DNA from 4 places in the Cohnella sp. GCM10027633 genome. Region 4 is predicted to be linked to each of the others. Evidence: riboswitches for the same ligand, from Rfam matches in the RefSeq annotation. Region 4 holds a riboswitch; each other region holds the start of a gene.
What was found. A riboswitch is a leader RNA that binds a small molecule or an ion and turns the genes downstream of it on or off. The one in region 4 is predicted to bind cyclic di-AMP.
Positions count from the first base shown of each region.

Region 1: it holds a riboswitch for cyclic di-AMP, as region 4 does, so the genes downstream of both, ACFQZG_RS25420 (resuscitation-promoting factor) here and ACFQZG_RS19995 (hypothetical protein) in region 4, are expected to answer to the same signal.
Region 2: it holds a riboswitch for cyclic di-AMP, as region 4 does, so the genes downstream of both, ACFQZG_RS26915 (3D domain-containing protein) here and ACFQZG_RS19995 (hypothetical protein) in region 4, are expected to answer to the same signal.
Region 3: it holds a riboswitch for cyclic di-AMP, as region 4 does, so the genes downstream of both, ACFQZG_RS17120 (APC family permease) here and ACFQZG_RS19995 (hypothetical protein) in region 4, are expected to answer to the same signal.

Region 1 is NZ_JBHTGV010000018.1:73,705-79,161, reverse strand. Features, by position in the region: gene ACFQZG_RS25430 (HD domain-containing protein) at 1-697, shown strand, start outside; gene ACFQZG_RS25425 (TatD family hydrolase) at 720-1,493, shown strand; cyclic di-AMP (ydaO/yuaA leader) riboswitch at 1,675-1,895, shown strand; gene ACFQZG_RS25420 (resuscitation-promoting factor) at 2,155-3,309, shown strand; gene rnmV (ribonuclease M5) at 3,461-4,012, shown strand; gene rsmA (16S rRNA (adenine(1518)-N(6)/adenine(1519)-N(6))-dimethyltransferase RsmA) at 4,157-5,020, shown strand; gene yabG (sporulation peptidase YabG) at 5,104-5,457, shown strand, end outside.
Region 2 is NZ_JBHTGV010000022.1:30,732-36,188, forward strand. Features, by position in the region: gene sdhB (succinate dehydrogenase iron-sulfur subunit) at 1-204, opposite strand, end outside; gene sdhA (succinate dehydrogenase flavoprotein subunit) at 208-1,965, opposite strand; gene ACFQZG_RS26905 (succinate dehydrogenase cytochrome b558 subunit) at 2,026-2,694, opposite strand; gene ACFQZG_RS26910 (LysR family transcriptional regulator) at 2,894-3,784, shown strand; cyclic di-AMP (ydaO/yuaA leader) riboswitch at 3,881-4,091, shown strand; gene ACFQZG_RS26915 (3D domain-containing protein) at 4,101-4,739, shown strand; gene ACFQZG_RS26920 (polysaccharide deacetylase family protein) at 4,749-5,457, opposite strand, start outside.
Region 3 is NZ_JBHTGV010000007.1:88,784-94,240, forward strand. Features, by position in the region: gene ACFQZG_RS17110 (allophanate hydrolase) at 18-1,370, shown strand; gene ACFQZG_RS17115 (allophanate hydrolase-related protein) at 1,384-1,779, shown strand; cyclic di-AMP (ydaO/yuaA leader) riboswitch at 2,091-2,269, shown strand; gene ACFQZG_RS17120 (APC family permease) at 2,374-4,197, shown strand; gene ACFQZG_RS17125 (heme-degrading domain-containing protein) at 4,248-4,709, shown strand; gene ACFQZG_RS17130 (class I SAM-dependent methyltransferase) at 5,117-5,457, shown strand, end outside.
Region 4 is NZ_JBHTGV010000010.1:57,987-63,443, reverse strand. Features, by position in the region: gene ACFQZG_RS20005 (peptidylprolyl isomerase) at 1-599, opposite strand, end outside; gene ACFQZG_RS20000 (hypothetical protein) at 681-1,058, opposite strand; cyclic di-AMP (ydaO/yuaA leader) riboswitch at 1,492-1,691, shown strand; cyclic di-AMP (ydaO/yuaA leader) riboswitch at 1,786-1,962, shown strand; gene ACFQZG_RS19995 (hypothetical protein) at 2,077-2,490, shown strand; gene ACFQZG_RS19990 (potassium-transporting ATPase subunit F) at 2,621-2,698, shown strand; gene kdpA (potassium-transporting ATPase subunit KdpA) at 2,736-4,415, shown strand; gene kdpB (potassium-transporting ATPase subunit KdpB) at 4,434-5,457, shown strand, end outside.

The sequences.
Region 1 (5,457 bases), on a different contig from region 4:
GCGTCCTTATAAAGGAAAGATCGTCGTCAAAGAGAGCGGCATGCACGCGGTGGAAGACTATCTCATGTCCCGATATCAAATGTACTGGCAAGTGTACTTCCATCCCGTTACGCGCAGCTCGGAGATCGTGCTGAGGCAAATTTTCCGAAGGGCCAGCGAACTGAAGCGGGAAGGCTACGCGTTCGGATTCATGCTTCCGCCGATCGCGCAATTATTAGAAGGAACGCTAACGCTGTCGGATTATCTGCAGCTCGACGAAGCGATGGCGCAGACGGCATTCGGACAATGGACGCGCGAGGCGGACGGGTTGCTGTCGAATTTATGTCGTCGATTCCTGGATAGGCAGCTGTACAAGTACACGCCGTTCGAGCATAAGGACGAAGCATGGTTATCGGAGCTGAGGGAGGAGTGGCGCGAGATCGGCCTGAATCCCGACTATCACCTGGAAGTCGATACGCCGTACGATTCGCCTTACGATATCTATAAGCCGGAATTGCTGCCGGGCAGCCGCGGGAAGCTTCCGATCCTGCTCCTGGACGATCGGGAGCAACTGACGGAGATATCCGTGAAGTCCGATATCATCCGTTCGATCGCGGGCATCCACCAAGGCAAATATTATATCTATTACCCTGCCGACGAAGTACAGAAACACATATCCAAGCTGAGCTCGGAAACTATTAGCAAGCTCACTATATAATAGAAGGGAGACAACTTCCGACATGCTTATCGACACCCATGCGCACTTAGACTCCCCGAAATTCGACAACGATCGAGAAGAGATGATCGCGCGCGCGCAAGCGGCGGGAATCGACACGATCGTCAATATCGGCTTCAATCGGGACACCATTCCTTCGACGATGAAGCTGACCGAGCGGTATCCGTTCATCTACGCCGCGGTGGGCTGGCACCCCACGGACGCGATCGACATGCGGCTGGAAGAAGATCTCGCTTGGATCGAATCGCTGTGCGCGAATCCGAAGGTCGTCGCGATCGGGGAGATCGGTCTCGATTATTACTGGGACACGTCGCCCAAGGAGCTCCAGCATACGGTGTTCCGCGAACAGATCCGGCTCGCCCGCAAGCTGAACAAGCCCATCGTCATTCACAACCGCGACGCCCACGAGGATATCGTTCGCATTCTGCGCGAGGAGAACGCTTCCGAGGTCGGCGGCATCATGCATTGCTTCTCCGGCAGCTGGGAAATGGCCAAGCTGTGCCTCGATATGAACTTCTATATTTCGTTCGGGGGACCGGTCACTTTCAAGAACGCGAGGGTGCCTAAAGAGGTGCTCGCGAACGTTCCGATGGACCGATTATTGGTCGAGACGGACGCTCCGTATTTAACGCCGCACCCTCATCGCGGGCAGCGGAACGAATCCGCTTACGTGCGTCTCGTCGCCGAGACGGCGGCTGAGATTAAAGGGCTTAATTTGGAAGAAATCGCCATTATTACGAGCGAGAACGCACGTCGCTGTTTGAGTCTACCGAGATAAAACGGTTACAATCGAAGAAAAAACGATCAGCGCGTAGAAAAAACTGTTTTTTGCCTCGCTAATTGCGGTTTTTACCGTACAATTCACGAAAATACGGCCAAATACGTCCTTTGCCCCTTCTTTACACACGAAGTAGGTAGAAGGTATCATCTAGAGCAGAAGTTTGAATATGGCATCCCTTTTCCAAGTAACGCTTAATCTCCGAATCGGAGAGCGGGGGACCCGACGCGGCGACGACGTGGCATCATTCGTCCAATGCGGTCCGAGCAATCTTGGGGTGAATTTCGCAAGGTCGATCAGGCGGCTTCCAGCTGAAGCTTCGCAGGATCGTGCCGAGCGGATAGGGCGACTCTCTTCGTCCGAACCCGACAGCTAACCTCGTAAGCGTAATAGAGAGAGGTCAACCTCGTGCTGCCCCATTCCCTTTATTCATGAAGCGGAAGCCACGAACAGGTCCTCTGTCAGTGGCTTTTTGTGTTGAACAAAAGGTTCATGAACGGTTGTACCGGGTACGAACGACCTTAGATTTGGAGCAAGGCGGCGCTGCGAAGAGTCCGGCCGCAAGGCATCTCGCACGTGTCGTTATCACAACGGATAGTCGCGTCAGACAACAGTCAATGCATCACAGTCGACGGCGGGGCTATGAAGGAGGAACGAGAAAATGGGGGAAGTTCCTGTTCTGGAAACCCATGATCCACGACCGACCGGCAAGCTTATCGCACTGCTGCGATGGAAACCGGAGCAATTGCGCATCGTCCTGCTCGGCGCAATTCTCGCATTCGCAATCCTCATCATGTTCGTGTCGTTGCTGCAACCGGCGGCGGCCAAAAACATTTCCATCGTAGACAACGGATTGACGACAGTCATCCAAACGCGGAACTCCGATATACAGGACGTTCTGCAAGAGCATCGAATTCGGGTCGGTCCATACGATCGTCTGTCCTTGACGACGGGGCGATTGGAAGAAGGCAGCACGATCGTCATCGATCGCGCGAAGAGCATTACGGTTACGGCGGACGGCAAAGAAGCGATCAAGCATACGGCGGCCGATACGGTCGGGGATGCTATAGAAGAGCTGAACGTCGCGCTGGGCACGGAAGACAAAGTTACGCCCGCACTGAATGCGCCACTGACAGACGGAGTGAACGTCGTCATTAAGCGCGTCCGCACGGAAGTCGTGGAGACGTCGCACGCGGTCGCCTTCGAGGTCGTCGAGCAGAAGAACGCGAACCTCGCGGAAGGCAAGAAGAAAGTCGTCAAGACGGGCCAACAAGGACAAGTCGTCGTTCGCACGGCGAAAGTGTACGAGGACGGCAAGCTCGTGACGGAGAAGGTAGTGGAGAAGACTGTCTCCAAGCCGGCCGTCCAGCAGGTCGTGGCCATCGGCACGAAGAAACCGGAGGTCAAGACGCTTGCGTATAACGGCAAGCCGTCGGCTTCCGAAGCGAAGACGGTGAAGCTGAACGGCAAGTCCGTGAAGGTCAAGCGCATGCTGAGCAACGTGACGCTGACGGCGTATTCCGCCGGCTTCGAGTCGACGGGCAAGCGCAAGGGCGACGAAGGTTACGGCGTGACGTCGTCCGGCGCGACCGTTCAGGAAGGACGTACGATCGCCGTGGACCCGAAGGTCATCCCGATCGGTTGGTGGGTGTACATCGAGGGCATCGGCTTCCGTCGCGCGGAAGATACGGGCGGCGCGGTCAAAGGCAAGAAGATCGATGTCTATTACGACAGCGATAAGCTTGCCGACCGGTTCGGCACGAAGAGAGGCTATACGGTCTACGTGATCGGTCCGGTGAAACCGTCGCTCAGTTAATCCGGGCGCGCGGACGTTCATCGCGGCACGCTCGCGGAACCAATCGGGAAGAGGCGTCATTGGCGCTTCTTCCCGATTTGTGTTATACGATACATAAGGGCGGCGGTGCGATGCCGCCGGGACGAGAACGGCAAAGGCGGAATGGCGAAGCATGTTTCAAGAGATCATTGTCGTAGAGGGCAAGGACGATACGACGGCGGTAAGACGGGCGATCGGCGCCGATACGATCGAGACGGGCGGTTCGGCGATCGGCGAAGACGTGCTAAGGCGCATCGAGCTGGCGTACGAGCGCAGGGGCGTCATCATCCTCACCGATCCGGACGCCCCGGGGGAACGCATACGCAAGATCGTCGCCGAGCGCGTTCCCGGGTGCAAGCACGCGTTCCTGACGAAGGACGAGGCGAGAAGCGCCCGAGGACTTGGCGTGGAGCACGCGACCGACGAGGCGATCCGCAGGGCGATCGAGCGCGTGCGCGGCCCTGAGAGCGCCTCTGGCGCCTCGGAGGAGATCGAGTGGAGCGACCTGCTGGATGCGGGGTTGATCGTTCACGCGTCTTCCGCGCGCCGTAGGGAGCGTATGGGCGAGCTGCTCGGCATCGGCTATGCCAACGGCAAACAATTTCACAAAAGATGTCTCATGTTCCGCATCACGCGCGAGGAATTCGCCGGCGCGTTGGAACAGCTGGAGCGGGAAGGGCTGTAGAACCCATTGAACAAACCGAACAATTCGAAGCCGCCGTACAAACCGTACAATAAGGCGGCGGGCAAAACGGCGAAGCCGAACGCGGGCGGCGGAACGCCGAAAGGCAGTTCCGGCGCAAGCGGGTCCGCCGTCCAGGCGAACGATATCGCGACTTCTTCGCGAACGAAGGAAATTATCCGCAAGCATCGTTTCACCTTCAAGAAGAGCCTCGGCCAGAACTTCCTCATCGATCTGTCCGTGCTCGACCGAATCATCGACGCCGCCGGTCTCGACAAGACGCGCGGCGCGCTGGAGGTCGGACCGGGCATCGGCTCGCTCACTGAGAGGCTGGCGCAAGCGGCCGGCAAGGTAACCGCTGTCGAGCTCGACCAGAGGCTGATTCCGATCCTCGGCGACGTGCTGTCGCCTTACCCGCACGTCAGCGTCGTGCACGGCGATATTCTGAAGACGGACCTGAAGAAGCTCTGGGAAGACCGGTTCGCCGATTGCGCCGGGGTCAGCGTCGTGGCGAACTTGCCTTACTACGTGACGACGCCGATCATCATGAAGCTGTTGGAGGAGCGTCTGCCCCTCGAGAACATCGTCGTCATGGTGCAGAAGGAAGTGGCCGAGCGAATGGCCGCGAAGCCCGGAGGCAAGGAATACGGGAGCCTGAGCATCGCGGTCCAATACTATTGCGAGCCTGAGCTCGTATGCATCGTGCCGGGCAAGGCGTTCATTCCGCCGCCGAACGTCGATTCGGCGGTCATCAAGCTGCGCCGCCGCGCGGAGCCCGCGGTGAACGTGAAGGACGAGGACAAGTTCTTCCGCGTCGTCCAGACCGCGTTCACGCAGCGGCGCAAGACGCTGTCCAACAACTTGTCGGCGCTCTCCGGCAAGGAACGCAAGGGCGAGCTGGGCGAGCTGCTGCTCGCTTGCGGCGTGCAGCCCGAGCGGCGCGCGGAGACGTTGTCGCTGGCGGAGTTCGCGAGCGTTACGGAGGCGCTGGACGCCCGCGGCATGCTCTAGGCATAACGGCAAGGAAACAGTCCGGTAGGGACGCGCACAGGAACTTCCCTGGCTCCATAGGATAGACGAAGAGGTGATAGCCCATGAAGCAGGGAGATCTGGTCGTCCGCAAATCCTATGGCGGGGATATGCTATTCCGGGTCGCGGCCTTCGCCGGACAGCAGGCCGTGCTTAGAGGGATGGATTATCGGCTGCTGGCGGACGCCCCGATGAACGATCTTCAGACGGTGCGGAATCCGGACGAGCTCGGCGGGACGCGCCAGGCGCGCATACACGCGGACGAATCGCTGCGCCGCATGAACGAGGCTCGCAACCGTCAGTCCGGGCTCTCGGGGTATCTTGCCCAGCTGGAGGACCGGCGCCAGGGTTATTTCGAGGTGCCCGGCAAGGTGCTGCACTTGGACGGCGACTTGAATTACTTGAATAAAAGCATGCAA
Region 2 (5,457 bases), on a different contig from region 4:
GCAGTTCGACTCCCAGCATACCGGAGCCGTCTTCGCGCCGTCCGCCTTGACGGGATTGCGCTGGATTTCCATGAGAGCGCTGATGACGTTCATGTTCGGACGGTAAGGAACCTCGAACTCCTCCGTGTAAGAGGAGGCTTCCGGTTGATCCCGGCGCGTAATGATGAATTTGACGGTACGTTGTGCCGTTGCCGTGTCTGCCATCGTTTAGCCCTCCTTCTTCTTGTTCGCGGAATAGTCGCGCGTACGCGGCTTGATGAGCGATACGTCGACGTCTTCGTAGGAGATTTGCGGGCCTTCCGCGGTCCACTTCGCCTTCGTCGTCTTCAGGAACTTGTCGTCGATGCGGTCCGGGAACTCCGGCTTGTAGTGCGCGCCGCGGCTCTCGTCGCGCATGAGCGCGCTCACCGTCATCGATTCCGCGAGCTCGAGCATGTTCCACAATTGACGCGTATACGCCGCTCCCGCGTTGTTCCACTTGATCGTATCGTTGATGTTGATCTTCGTATAACGCTGCTTAAGCTCCTTGATCTTGTCGATCGTCTGCTGCAGCTTGTCGTTGTGGCGAACGACGGTCATGTTGTTCGTCATCCACTCGCCGAGTTCCTTGGAGATGACGTACGCGTTCTCGCTGCCGTCCATCTTCGTGATGGCGTCGTACTTCGAAGCTTGCTTGTTGCGCTCGCGCTCGAACACGCTCTCGGCGATGTCCTCCGCGGACTTCTTGAGGCCTTTGATGTACTCGATCGCTTTGGGTCCCGTCACCATGCCGCCGAAGATCGCCGACAGGAGCGAGTTCGCGCCTAGACGGTTCGCGCCGTGGTATTGATAATCGCACTCTCCGCAGGCGAATAGGCCCGGGATGTTCGTCATCTGGTTGTAGTCGACCCACAGTCCGCCCATCGAATAGTGGACCGCCGGGAAAATTTGCATCGGGATCTTCCGCGGGTCGTCGCCCATGAACTTCTCGTAAATCTCGATGATGCCGCCGAGCTTCACGTCGAGCTCCTTCGGATCTTTATGCGACAAGTCGAGGTAGACGCGGTTCTCGCCGTTGATGCCGAGCTTCTGGTTGACGCAGACGTCGAAGATCTCGCGAGTCGCGATATCCCGCGGCACGAGATTGCCGTACGCCGGATACTTCTCTTCGAGGAAGTACCAAGGCTTGCCGTCCTTGTACGTCCAGATCCGTCCGCCTTCGCCGCGAGCGGATTCGCTCATGAGGCGGTTCTTGTCGTCGCCCGGAATCGCCGTCGGGTGAATCTGGATGAACTCGCCGTTCGCGTAGTAGACGCCTTGTTGGTACACCGCGCTGGCTGCCGTGCCCGTATTGATGACCGAGTTCGTCGTCTTGCCGAAAATAATGCCGGGACCGCCCGTCGCCAAGATGACCGCGTCGCCGCGGAACGTAACCGACTCCATCGTGCGCAGGTCTTGCGCCGAAATGCCGCGGCAGACGCCGTCGTCGTCGAGCACCGCTCCCGTGAACTCCCAGTGCTCGAACTTATGCACGAGACCGGCCGCTTCCCAACGGCGAACTTGCTCGTCCAACGCGTACAGCAGCTGTTGGCCCGTCGTCGCGCCCGCGAACGCCGTGCGGTGGTATTGCGTGCCGCCGAACCGGCGGAAGTCCAGCAAGCCTTCCGGCGTGCGGCTGAACATAACGCCCATCCGGTCCATCAAGTGGATGATGCCCGGCGCCGCTTCGCACATCGCCTTGACCGGCGGTTGGTTGGCGAGGAAGTCGCCCCCGTATACCGTATCGTCGAAGTGCTCCCACGGAGAGTCGCCCTCGCCCTTCGTATTAACCGCGCCGTTAATGCCGCCTTGCGCGCACACCGAGTGCGAGCGCTTGACGGGCACGAGCGAGAACAGATCGACGCGCATGCCCGCTTCGGCCGCTTTTATCGTTGCCATGAGACCGGCGAGACCGCCGCCTACGACTATCACTTTGCCTGTAGCCATTACGTGTTCTTCCTCCCTATCCGGTTCTGCCTCGGCCGAACCGTCTATCGATGCGTATGATTACCCTGCCGTTACGGACGCGATCGTTGCAGCCGCCGCATCGAACTCGTCTCCGCGGAAAGCGAAGAGCGACAGCAGGAACATGACCGCCACGATGACGAAAATGACCATGCAGATGTTCGCGGATACTTTCTGAGCGCGCGGACCTACCGTAATGCCCCAGCTGACCAGGAACGCCCAGATGCCGTTCGCGAAGTGGAACGTTGCCGCGATTACCGCGATAATGTAGATGGTAAAGACGACCGGATCGCTTACGATGTCGTGCATGTGCGAGCCCAGTTCATCGTACGTCGTGTTGCCGAACGTCACTTGAAGTCTCGTCGTATAGACGTGCCACGCGACGAAGATGAACGTGATGACCCCGGTAATGCGCTGCAGCGCGAACGCCCAGTTGCGCGAGTAGCTGAACCGGCCCATGTTCAAGTCGGATTGGAACGCCATATACAGTCCGTATACCCCGTGGAACAGAATCGGCAGCCAGATGATGAACAGCTCCAGGAAGAACAGCAATGGCATGCCATGCAGGAAATCGATGCTGTCTTTAAACCCCTGCGGTCCTTCTTCATATGCGGAGTAGTTCGTCAACGCGTGCTCGACCAAGAACAAGCCGAGCGGGATGACGCCGAGCAAGGAGTGTAGCTTGCGCGGTAAGTAAGAATTCCCTTTCATGTCCGTATACTTCTCCTTTCGTGACCCGTGCGTTTGTCGTCCGGAGACGGAATTATGGATGTTCACCCATTCGTCACCAGACGTCACCGCCTTTAAGGTTACTCTATTTTCGCTTATAATGGAACTGCTTATTTTTTATTATAACTTATAACGAATGCGCATATCGAACGACGATTCGACAACGAAGGAGCATCGGATAATGCTTGAGGACATGCGAATATTCGCGACGGTCGTGGAACAAACGAGCCTGAACAAAGCCGCGGAACGCCTTAACGTCTCCCAGCCCGCGCTATCCCGGCGGATCGCCAAGCTGGAGGCAGAGCTCGAGGTCACGCTGTTCCGCCGCATCGGCAAGCGGCTGGAGCTTACCCCCGCCGGACAGCTCACCTACGAATTCGCGCTGGAGCTGCGCCGGTTCCACGGCGGTTACCTGCAGAAGCTGAACGCCTTTAAGTCCGCCGAGTCGCCCGTAGCGACGATCGGGGCCAGCCTGACCACCCTCCAGACGACGCTGCCCGAGTTGATTACCGCGATGACGGAGAAACATCCTCAGCTCGAGATCAAGGCGATCACGGGCAAATCGCACGAGATCGTGACGCTCGTGAAGGAACGCAAAGTCGACTTCGGCCTCGTCGGATCCGCCGTCATCGATCCGGCCATTACAAGTTTACCCTTATTTGAAGATCATCTCATACTCGTGCTCCCAAGAACGCACTATATATTAGAGAGAACGCAGCTGGCGATGAACGACCTGAACGGATTGCCGATGATTCTGTTCGCGCCGGGCACTTGGTATCGCACGCATACGGACGAGCTGTTCCGCAAGTACAAGGTCCAACCGGACGTGCGGATGGAGATCGACTCGTTCGAAGCGATCATTCGCCTGCAGTCCGCTTGCCGGGCAGGGACGTTGCTGCCGAAGTCGTACTTGCGCGAGCAACTGCTGGAAGACAACGACTTGTATCTCGTCCGCATTCCCGAGCTGGAGGCGACGAAGCGAACGACCTCGATCATCCACGGCGATCCCGCCTGGATCGCGCCGGCCACGCGATACTTGATCGAGGAAATGACCGCTTATTTCAAGCGTTGAGCGAAATCGGCGAATGCAGTCCCGGCGCGGCTTCGACGCCGATTACCGGGATTTGCCGGTTCCAACCGCCCGCCTGCTGTGTTAACCTCTACAAGAATAAAAAACGGGCCTAAACCGCCAGGTGCGGGGGAAAAAGAAGTAAAGTACGCGAGGACGGAACGATCGCATGACCGCTTGGTTCCGTTCGGACTTACTCGGGGTGAATCGTATCGTATGGAATGGCAATCGTGCCGCTCGACGTCTCGTAGGGTTGATCTCCCAATCCGAACCCGACAGCTAACCTCGCCGGCCCTAGATCTTAGGAGGCAACGCATTGATGAAAGACGCAAGGAAGAAACTCGCCGCCCGCGCGGCGTCGCTCGTACTGGGCGGCGCCCTGCTCGTCCCCGCGTTGACCGCTCACGCGGCAACGTCGCACGTCGCATCAGACACGACGACGTTCTGGAAACTGTCCCAGTATTACGATATTCCGGTCCGGCAGTTGCTGGATGCCAACCCGAACATAGATCCGCAGAACGTATACGCCGGCTTGAGGCTCGCGATTCCGGGAGACGGAACGGTATCGGCGAAGTCCGCCGAAGAGCCGTCCGTAACGGCGCAATCGATCACGACGACGGCGGGCCGATCGCTCGCCTTCTCGAAAGTGCTCGACATCAAGGCGACCGCTTACTCCGCTTCCGCGGAAGAGAACGGCCCTTGGGGCCCCGTCGACTACTTCGGCGACGCGCTTAAGCTCGGAACGATCGCGGTCGATCCGTCCGTCATCCCGTTCGGCTCGAAGCTGTATATTACGGGCTACGACTTTAACGGCTTGCCCGTCGGCGGCATGGTCGGCACCGCGACGGACAAAGGCGGAGCGATCAAAGGCAATCGCATCGACATCTTCGTGCCCGGTTCCCGCTCGTTCGTGTCCGGCTTCGGCGTTCAGAACGTGAAGGTGTATATCCTGAAATAACGGTTACGGTTATTCCGAGGCTCCCGGAGGCAAATTCAACATTTGCTTCAGGGAGCCTTCGTTCGTCCGCTCGGCCGGAATGCCGAGCAGCTCGGTCAACGCGACCGGCTCGTAATGGTGCTCCCGCAGCCAATCGATGATGCGCGGAAGCGCCTTGACCGTCCCCGCCAAGCTTTGCCCTTCCCCGCCGCCCGCGTGCATCAGGATCACCGATCCCGGACGCACCGCCTTCGTCACGTTGCGGAATACCTCGTCGGCCGTCAATTGCCGCCAGTCCGCCGAATCGACGTCCCAGTTCACGACCGTGTACCCTTGCGCCTTCGCCCATTCGAGCTGCTCGGGCATGATTTCGCCGTAAGGCGGCCGCACGAGCTTCGGCCGGTAGCCGATGATGCCCGAGATGACCGTCTCCGCGCGGGTAATCTGCGACTTGACCTTATCGAGCGGAAGCTTGGAGAAGTCCGGATGGCTGTAAGAATGGTTGCCCACGTCATGCCCTTCCCGTTGAATGCGCCGCAGCAGATCGGGATGCTTCTGGCTGCGCGTGCCCATCGCGAAGAAGGTCGCCTTCACACGCTTCTTTTTCAAGACGTCGAGCACTTGCCCCGTGAATCTCGGATCCGGAACATCGTCGAACGTCAACGCCACCTTCCGGACTTCCCGGGACGCGGACAGCACGAACACCCCTTCGAATCGGCGCTCGAGCTCCGTCCACTGA
Region 3 (5,457 bases), on a different contig from region 4:
GATGGAGGCGCATACCGATGGAGAAGACAATCGTTCCGGAGTCGCTGACGATAAGCGAACTCCGGGAGCTCTATCGAAGCGGCAAAGTAACGCCGGCGCAGGTCGTCATGGAGATCATCCGGCGGGCGAAGCGGGACGAAGGAATGAATATCTGGATTACGCCGCCGGAATGGCAGCGGATAGAACCGTACCTGCTTCGGTTGAACGGACTCGATCCGGAGCATGCGCCGCTCTGGGGCATTCCGTTCGCGATCAAGGACAATATCGATTGGTCGGCGGCGCCGACGACGGCAGCGTGCCCGGCGTACGCGTACGAGCCTTCCGAGGATGCGGCGGTCGTCGAGCGGCTCGTCGCCGCGGGGGCGATCCCGATCGGCAAGGCGAACCTCGACCAGTTCGCTACCGGGCTCGTCGGCGCGCGCAGTCCTTACGGCGAGACGCACAACTCGCTCAAGCCGGAGCTGATCAGCGGCGGCTCGAGCGGCGGCTCGGCGGTCGCGGTCGCCCGCGGCCAAGCGGCGTTCTCGCTCGGCACCGACACCGCCGGTTCCGGGCGCGTGCCGGCGCACCTGAACCGGCTCGTCGGCCTGAAGCCGAGCCTAGGCGCTTGGCCGGTCCACGGCGTCGTGCCGGCATGCGAGAGCCTGGACTGCGTGACCGTATTCGCTTGGAGCGCGGAAGAAGCGTACGAGGTTGACCGCATCGCCCGCGGGCCGCACGATGGCGATCCATGGTCGCGGCGGCTGCCGGCTCCGGCTGCCGCGCTCCCGACCCGCGTCTGCGTGCCGATCGCCGGAACGGTCGCGTTCTACGGCCCTTACGCCGAGGCATACGAGCGGGCATGGGACGCAACTCTCGCGTCGCTCGCCGGCTTGGGCATTCCCGTCGAGGAAGTCGATATCTCGCAATACGGCGAAGCGGCATCGGTATTGTACGAAGGCCCCTGGGTCGCGGAGCGTTGGGCGGGACTCGGCGCGTTCGTCGAGGCGCATCCGGGCGCCGTGCTGCCGGTGACCGAGCGTATTCTCCGTTCCGGCGCGGACGAGCGGCATACTGCGGCATCGTTGTTCCAAGCGATGCACAAGCTGCAGGAATATAAGCTCGAGGCGCGCAAGCGGCTGAAGGACGCGGTGCTCGTCCTGCCGACGGCGGGCGGCACGTGGACACGGGAGCAGGTGCGGCAAGATCCCGTCGCGACGAACCGCGACATGGGCCGATATACGAACCATTGCAATCTGCTCGACATGTGCGCGATCGCTCTGCCTGCCGTCGATGCGGCCGACGATCTGCCGTTCGGCATTACGCTGTTCGCGGCGGCGGAGCGCGAGGACCTCGTCCGCGGCGCCGCGCTCGCCATCCAGAACAATTAAAGGAGAGGTGCTTATGTCCCAGGAGACGACGTTAGTGGCCGTATGCGGCTTGCATATGCGAGGCTATCCGCTCGAGAAGCAATTGCTGGAGAGGGGGGGCTCGTTCGTCCGCGAGACGACGACCGCTCCGAAGTATCTCATGCTGAAGCTGCCGACGACGCCGGCGAAGCCGGGCTTGATCAAGCTGCCGCAGGGCGGCGGGGCGATCGCGCTTGAGGTGTGGGAGCTGCCGATGGCGGCGTTCGGCTCGTTCGTCGCCTTGATTCCCGGTCCGCTCGGCATCGGCAAGGTGGAGCTCGCAGACGGCACGGAGGTGCCCGGGTTCATCTGCGAAGGCTATGCCGCCGACCTGCCCGGCATCGAGGACATTACGGGCTTGGGCGGCTGGAAAAAGTTAACCGAGAATTAAGCCGCAACGCCCATAATCATACAGGCACCCGGAAACTCCGGGTGCCTTTTTAGCCCAAGTTGGCGCTTTTTAGATGCATAATAGACGATCGTCACCGCGTTCGCAGGTATTTTTATCAAGTAGATGCTTGCAAGTCGCTCATACGAAGCATGATCGCGCATGGCGCAAGTTCGAGATGCCCGGCAATGAGTAGCCGCAATGAATGCGCATTCATGCCGGATTCGCCGCCCATATACCCGATTTGGTCCGAAAATCGCGTTTTACAACCGCAAGCGACAGGACTATGATCATAACGTTCCATCAACCGAATAGAACGCGATACGCTGAGTTTCCGGGCAACCGGAGAGCGGGGGAACCAAGTGCAAGTTGCGACGGGCCGGAAGGCTTGCCGCGCGGGGTGAATCGAGGGAGGCCGACCGGCCGAGCTCGTAGGGCGACTCTATACGCCCGAATCCGACAGCTAACCTCGTAAGCGTCTTAGAGGAGAGCAATCTTCGGCCATTCAAAGGCCGCGGGGTACCCCTCCGCGGTCTTTTTTGTTGCGGTCTTTTACGGGTATCCTAACTTCATTCTGCAGACTTGGCGGTGCAAGGCATGTATTCCATCAAAAGATTGTTAATCGGGCGTCCTCTGAAATCGAACGAACTCGGAGAGCAGAAGCTGATCAAGACGAAGGCGCTGGCGATTCTGTCGTCGGACGCGTTGTCGTCGGTCGCCTACGGGCCGGAGCAAATTCTGATCGTCCTGTTCGCCATCGGAGCGGCGGCGATGTGGTACTCCGTGCCGATCGCGATCGGCGTGCTGATCCTGCTGCTGGCGCTGATTCTCTCCTACCGGCAAGTGATCTTCGCGTATCCTCACGGCGGCGGCGCGTACGTCGTCTCGAAGGAGAACCTCGGCATGTTCGCGGGGCTCGTCTCGGGCGGCTCTCTGCTCGTCGATTACGTGCTGACCGTGGCGGTCAGCGTCTCGGCGGGCACGGACGCGATCACGTCGGCCTTCCCGAGTCTGCACGGCTATTCGGTCGTCATCGCGGTTGTATTCGTCGTGTTCATTACGATCTTGAATTTGCGCGGGGTGACGGAGTCCGCTTCGATTCTCGCTTATCCTGTCTATTTGTTCGTACTGGCGCTGTTCATACTGATCGGCGCGGGCATCTATAAGATCACGACCGGCGACGTGTCGGCGGATCTGTATACGTCCGTCGGCACGCCGGTCGCGGGCGTCACCTTGTTCCTGCTCTTGAAGGCGTTCGCCTCGGGCAGCTCGGCGCTGACGGGGGTCGAGGCGATCTCGAACGCGATTCCGAACTTCAAGTCGCCGGAGCCGAACAACGCGGCGAAGACGCTGATCGCGATGGGCGCGCTGCTGGCGATTCTGTTCTCCGGCATCGTCGTGCTGGCCTACTACTACGGCGTATCGCCGAGAGCCGAAGTGACCGTCGTGTCGCAAATCGCGGAGTCGACGTTCGGCCGCCACTTCATGTACTTCTTCATTCAAGGCACGACGGCGCTCATCCTCATCCTCGCGGCGAACACCGGCTACTCCGCGTTCCCGCTGCTCGCGGTCAACCTGGCGAAGGATAAGTTCATTCCGCGCATGTTCACCGTCCGCGGCGACCGGCTCGGCTACTCGAACGGCATCATCAGCCTCGGCGTGCTGTCGATCGTGCTGATCGTCGCCTTCGAGGCTCACACGGAGCGGCTCATTCCCCTGTACGCAGTTGGCGTATTCATTCCGTTCACCCTCGCGCAGCTCGGCATGATGCGCAAGTGGCTCCGCGAGAAGCCGCCGGGCTGGGCGGCGAAGCTCGCGGTCAATACTGTCGGCGCGATCATCTGCTTCACCGTCACGATGATGTTCTTCGTCACGAAATTCGGGCAGGTGTGGCCGGCGCTCGTGTTCATGCCGCTTATCATCTTTATTTTCTACCGGATCAAGAAGCACTATGAGGCCGTTGGCGACCAACTGCGCCTGACGACTTGCGAACCGAACGTTCCGATCGAGGGCAACGTGATCATCCTGCCGGTATCGGGCATCACGCACGTCGTCGAGCATTCGGTGAACTACGCGCAGTCGCTCAAGCCCGACCAGATTATCGCCGTCTACATTCCGTTCGAGCGGGAGGACGAGGCGCTGTTCGAGGAGAAGTGGAGCAAGTGGCGGCCCGAGATCCGTCTCGTGACGCTGCATTCCCATTACCGGAGCATCATCCAGCCGCTGAGCAAGTTCATCGACACGGTGCAGCGCAAGGCGGGCGAATCGAACTATCAGGTGACGGTCGTCATTCCGCAGTTCATTCCGAAGAAAGGCTGGCACAACATTCTGCACAACCAGACCAGCTTCATGCTTCGCGCGTATTTGCTGTATCGCAAGGACGTTATCGTGACCACGGTTCCTTACCATCTGAAGAAGTAACGTGTTATCATACAACGCATAGGACGTAACGAAGGAAGGGATATCGGAGCATGAGCGAACTGTTGGATACGTTATTGAAGCAAGAAAAGGAACTGCAATTCGAATCGTTCGCGAATGACGAAGCGTTGGCGCTAGGCAGCTTGATCGTCGGGCTGGCGAAGGAGCTCGGCAAGGGCATCGCGGTCCACATCGAGAACGATGCGCATCCGCTGTACACGCACTACATGGCGGGGACGAACGAGGGCAACATCTATTGGATCAACGCGAAGAAGAACGTCGTGAACCGTTTCGGCCACAGCTCGCTCTATATCGGAGAGAAGTACAAGGCCGAGGGGACGACGTTCAAGGAAGCTTCGGGGTTGTCGTCGGAGGAGTACCAAGCCGAGGGCGGGTGCTTCCCGATTCTCGTGAAGGGTCGAGGAAAAGTCGGCACCGTGACCGTCACCGGGTTGACCGGCGAGGAGGACCACTGGTACGCGGTCGAGGGGATTAGACGGTTGTTGGCGCGATAAAATAGGGAGCTGTCCGTTGTCCGCGGTCGTCGCGGGGGCGGGCGGCTCTTGTTCATATGGCTGGTGGTTGCGGCTGTTTACGGCTGGAACCCCGGCGCGGCGGCATTATTTTCAGGCAAGGTGTAAAATGTACATCTAATTTCGGCGCTTGACGCCGAATGGCGTAGTTAGTTGCATTTTGTACACTTAGATTGGGCAAATCGGACGAACGTTAGCGAAATTCGTGAAACTAGCTGCATGAAATGCAACTAATGGTCTGGAGCGTGCATCGACAGGCGATTGTAGCTGTACATTATGCAACTACGAGATGTGGAAATCGCTTGCGCACGCTGGTCAGCATTCGGACTAATTGGTAAAATCTCCTTCTCAGCACTCATCCGAACGAATCGAAGGAGCGATTGCCAAGCATGTTTCCAGACGTAACGAAGCATCCGGATCATCTGAGCGGACAGAGCAGGCCCTGGTGCGACCAATTGGCGGCCAAGACGGGTCGGTACGAGTATCCGTGGCGATCTATCGTGGATGGCATCTCTGCCGAGAGCGTGCTCACGGCGATGTTGACGGCGGCGATCGACGGAGGACGTATCCTCGACGTCGGTTGCGGACACGGCGATTATACGAAGCGGTGGGCGGAGCAGGCGGACGAAGTCGTCGGGTTCGACATGACGAAGGGGTTCATTGCGACAGCGAACTTGGAGCGGCCCTCGAACGTCCAATTCGTCGTAGGGGATACGCATAACGGACTGCC
Region 4 (5,457 bases):
ACTTTGCCGAACGCCGCGTAAGCGCCGTCCAGGTGCGGAGCGTCCGCGACCATGAGGAAGAACTGGGATCCCGCGGAGTTCGGGTTGCCCGAACGCGCCATCGAGAGAACGCCCTTCGTGTGCTTCAGGTCGTTCTTGAAGCCGTTCTGCGAGAACTCGCCCTTAATGCCGTAGTCGGGACCGCCCATGCCGGTGCCGTCCGGGTCGCCGCCCTGAATCATGAAGTCGGGGATGACGCGGTGGAAAATCGTCCCGTCGTAGAAGCCTTTCTGTACGAGCGAGATGAAGTTGTTGACGGTGTTCGGAGCGACTTTCGGATACAGCTCTACTTTGATGATTTTACCGCTGTCCATTTCGATCGTTACGATCGGGATGTTGCCGGATGTGTCTACGGTACTCGTGGCGTCCGCCTCCTCGGTATTGGTTGGTGCTGGTTCGGTTGATGCCGGTTGCGATGCCGTCGCCGTCGCGTCGTAGCCGTTCCCGCCGCCTTGAACGGCGTTCGGGTCGGCCGTCTCGCGTTTGCCGCAGCCTGCCGCGATGAGCAGGACGACGAGCGCGAGGATGGCGAAGCTTGTCCATTTTCTTGCCGCGATCAACTTCGGTTCCCCCTTGCATGCACGTTTACTTTCCGTATCATACCATGTCCTCGCGTGTCGATTCCAGTTTTCGCCTCGCCCTTATAGCACCTCGAAGTAAGACTGGCACTCGTCAAGCGCGAGGACGGGCTCGGGCAACGCCTCCCGGTCGCCGCGAATGCGCCGCGAGAGATCGCGGCACGCCTCGATCACCAGCTCCGCCTTGACGCTGCCCCAGCAAGCGCGCCTGGCGTCCGCGATGAGGCGGGCCTCCCCGATTGCCGGGCGGCGGAAGTCGAGCAGGAACGACGACCACCCGACGATATCGAAGCGATGCCCGCGTCCGGGAAGCTCGCAGCGCGCGTATCCGCAACGTCCGCCGGCGCACAGCCGGAGCACGCCGTACCTGTCCGTATCCCCTCGACCCTCGAATTGCAGAAATTCGATTCCGGTAATGCGATAACCGTCCGCGTCGTCCACCGTTCCATCCGCTCCTCTGCTTACGCCAACAGGCGTGCCTCGATCGATAGCTCTCAATATAACGCCGCGCGAGGTAAGTCGCCAAACGATAATCGTCTCCTATTGCGCGCTTTTTCGATGAAATTCAACCGATTTAACCGGGTTTGCGGCACCTATTGCGATCGGTTCACGCGAACGGGCGGGGTATGCTCTCTCTGGCTCGCGATTCCGAATTTAAGCGTTCCGCTGCCGGAATCGAGGAGCGATAGGCAAGCATGCTTTTTACGAGAAACGGAGAAAGAGAGAGCCGGAGAGAGATCTGTAGAGGTCACTGCGATTGTAAACGGTACAACTGCGCGGCTTGCCGGAATGCGGCGCTTAAACCCTACCTGTCATTCCTTTACAAACATCGGGGGCAAGCGTAATATTCGATTCAGTCAATTGAATATCGTTCCATTCGTAATCGCTGAGTTTCCGTGTCCGCACGGAAAACGGGGGAACCAACGATGGCGCCGTTCCGGTGTGAGAGCCGGGAGAAGCGCCGTCCGGGGTGAATCCGTCGGCAGCCGCGCCTAGGATGCGGCCTCCGACGGTAGGGCTACTCTCACGGCCCGAATCCGACAGCTAACCTCGTAAGCGCCGATGCGTCCGTTAAGACCGGATGCCTCAAATGGAGAGAGGATGATGAACTGTGACCGTGTCGGCCGCAGGGTAAGCATGCATGCTTATTTCTTAGCGGTCTTTGTTATGCCATGAATCGCTGAATTCCCGATGCGTCGGGAAGCGGGGGAACCAACGGAGCGTGCCCGGGAGAGACGGGCGCGCGTCCATGGGGTGAATCCCGGGGCCTTAGCCGGCTCTGGGTAGGGCAACTCTCAAGCCCGAATCCGGCAGCTAACCTCGCAAGCGTACCGAGAGAGGCAACGGATCGTGACGGGCGAGGTTTATTTGGCCATGCCGGGAAGCCACGAGAAGACTCTCTTCTCGCGGCTTCTTTTTTGTTGCCTTCTTCCAAGAGAAGAAGAGGAGATGAACGAGAATGGCCGGACGGGACGTCGTGTTGGTATCGGCCCCGAATATCGCGGGCGAGCGGTTCATGAAGCTGCTTCAGCAGAGGAAGATTCCGTTCGCGGCGATCGTGAACAATCCCGAGGAACACGAGCGCGTAAGTTCGCTCGGAGCGGAGCACATTATAGTGGTAAATACGACCAAGGAGCAATCCTGGATCATCCCCCCGATTGATATCGGGCGGGTGTACTTGTTCGAGACGAGCGTGACGCTGTGCTGCAGATACGTGCAAATATGCCGGAGTTGGACCGGCAGATCGATATACGTCATTACGGGAAGCCACAACCCCCGCAACGTCTACAAGACGATGGGCGTCGACTACGTGATTCATAGCCAAGCGCAGGACTACGCTTTTCTCATTACCGACGATTTGCTCGCGAGATAACGTAACGAAGAAGGAGGCATTCGCCCATGCTCGACGTGTATATGGTTCTTATGCTAGCCGGCCTATTCGGTCTATTCTACGGCTTCATGCATTGGTGCGGCCGGGTAATCGACGAAGGAGGAGGCAACCGATGATCGTCGTCTCGATCTTCACCGTGTTTATTTTCCTCTATTTAATCTACGCCTTAGTGAATCCGGAGAAATTCTAAGCAGGCTTGGCGAGCCGAAAATGCAGGAGGGACGTCAATGGGCATCATGCAGATCGTTATCGTCTTGGCGGTGTTGTTGCTGCTTGTGAAACCGCTTGGGACGTATGTATATCACGTGTTCTCCAACGAGCCGAACCGGACGGACAAGATCTTCGGATCTGCCGAGCGGTTCATCTATCGACTCATGGGACTGCACAACCGCAACGGCATGAATTGGAAAAAATACGCGCTAAGCTTCCTGTTAACGAACATCGTATTGGTGGCTATCGGGTACGCGATGCTGCGGCTGCAGAAGATCTTGCCGTTCAACCCGAACGACATCGGCAACATGGAAGAGACGCTGTCGTTCAACACGATCATCAGCTTCATTACGAACACCAACTTGCAGCATTACAGCGGGGAGAGCGGCTTGTCCTACTTCTCGCAGATGGCCGTCATCATGATGATGATGTTCACGTCGGCCGCTTCCGGCTTCTCGGTAGCCATCGCTTTCGTGCGCGGCATCACGAGCAAGGGAACGACGATCGGCAACTTCTTCGAGGATTTCGTCAAGGCGCACGTCCGGATCTTCCTTCCGGCGGCCGTGCTCGTCACGCTGCTGCTCGTCGCCTTGCAAGTGCCGCAGACGCTCGATCCGACGTTAACCGTCACGACGCTCGAAGGCGTTACGCAGCACATCGCGATCGGGCCGGTCGCCGCGCTCGAATCGATCAAGCATCTAGGCACGAACGGCGGCGGCTTCTTCGGCGTCAACTCGGCGCACCCGTTCGAGAATCCGAACGCGCTGACGAACGTCGTCGAGATTCTGTCGATGTGGCTGCTGCCGGCCTCTCTGCCTTACGTCTATGGGAGGTTCGCGAACAACCGCAAGCAAGGCTGGGTCGTCTTCAGCGCGATGATGACGCTGTTCATCCTGTTCCTATCGCTCATCTACTTCTCGGAGCTGCGCGGCAACCCGGCGATGAACGCGCTCGGCATCGATGCGTCGCAAGGCAGCATGGAGGGCAAGGAAGTCCGGTTCGGCATTCCGCAGTCATCGCTGTTCACGGCGGTTACGACGGCAGCGACGACGGGGACGGTCAACAACATGCACGATACGCTGACGCCGCTCGGCGGTCTCGGTGCGCTCGGGGAAATGATGCTGAACGTCGTGTTCGGAGGCAAAGGCGTCGGGCTGATCAATATGCTCATGTACGCGATATTGGGCGTGTTCCTGTGCGGGCTCATGGTCGGACGGACGCCGGAGTTCCTCGGCAGGAAGATCGAGCCTAGGGAGATCAAGCTGATCGCGATCGCCATTCTGATGCATCCGCTCATCATCCTGGGGCCGACGGCCATCGCGTTCCTGACCGATCTGGGGCATGGAGCGATTACGAATCCGGGATCTCACGGCATCTCGCAGGTGTTGTACGAATACACGTCTTCCGCCGCGAACAACGGCTCCGGCTTCGAGGGCTTGGCCGACAATACGCCGTTCTGGAACATCACGACGGGGATCGTCATGCTGCTCGGCCGTTACGTCTCGATGATCGCGATGCTGGCGGTCGCCGGGTCGCTCGTTCGCAAGCAATGGGTTCCGGAGACGATCGGCACGTTCCGGACGGATAACCGGTTGTTCTACGGCATTCTGATCGGCGTCGTTTTGATCATCGGCGCGTTAACGTTCTTGCCTGCCATCGTGCTTGGTCCGATCGCAGAGCATCTGAAGCTAGGGTAAAGGCGAGGTGAACCGTATATGAGCGCAGAGCGCAAAAACATGTTGTCTTCGGCGATCGTCGGTCGCGCGATGAAAGATAGCTTCATGAAACTAAATCCGATCGCGATGATGAAAAATCCGGTCATGTTCGTCGTCGAGGTGGGTACGCTGATCGTCCTGCTAATGACGCTGTTCCCCGCGTATTTCGACGCGAAGGACGATATCGGCTTTAATCTGACCGTTTTCTTCATTCTGCTCTTCACCGTCCTATTCGCCAACTTCGCGGAGGCGCTGGCCGAAGGCAGGGGCAAAGCGCAGGCGGATTCGTTGAAGCAGTCGAAGAAGGAGATTACCGCGAACAAGGTCGTGGGCGGCGGCGTCAAAGTCGTACCGTCTACCGAGTTGCGCAAAGGGGACATCGTCGTCGTCGCGGAAGGCGAGATGATTCCGGGCGACGGCGAAGTCGTCGAAGGACTCGCGTCCGTCGACGAATCCGCGATCACCGGCGAATCCGCGCCCGTCATTAAGGAAGCGGGAGGAGACTTCAGCTCCGTAACCGGCGGCACGCGAGTCGTCAGCGACCGGATCGTCGTCCGCATCTCCAGCGATCCGGGCGAATCGTTCATCGATCGCATGATTTCGCTCGTCGAAGGCGCGCAGCGGCAGAAGACGCCGAACGAGCTCGCGCTGAACACGCTGCTGACCAGCTTGACGATCATCTTCCTGATCGTCGTCGTGACGCTGGGACCGATCGCGGGTTACTTGGATATCGACCTGAAGGTGCCGGTATTGATCGCGTTGCTCGTCTGCCTCATTCCGACGACGATCGGCGGATTGCTGTCCGCAATCGGCATCGCGGGCATGGACCGGGTGACCCGGTTCAACGTACTGGCGATGTCCGGCAAAGCCGTCGAGGCGGCCGGCGATATCAACACGATGATTCTCGACAAGACGGGGACGATCACGTACGGCAACCGGATGGCGAGCGAGTTCGCGCCGGTCGGCGGGGCTAGCGCTCAAGTCGTCGGAGAATGGGCGGCGATCGGCTCGGTGCAAGACGAGA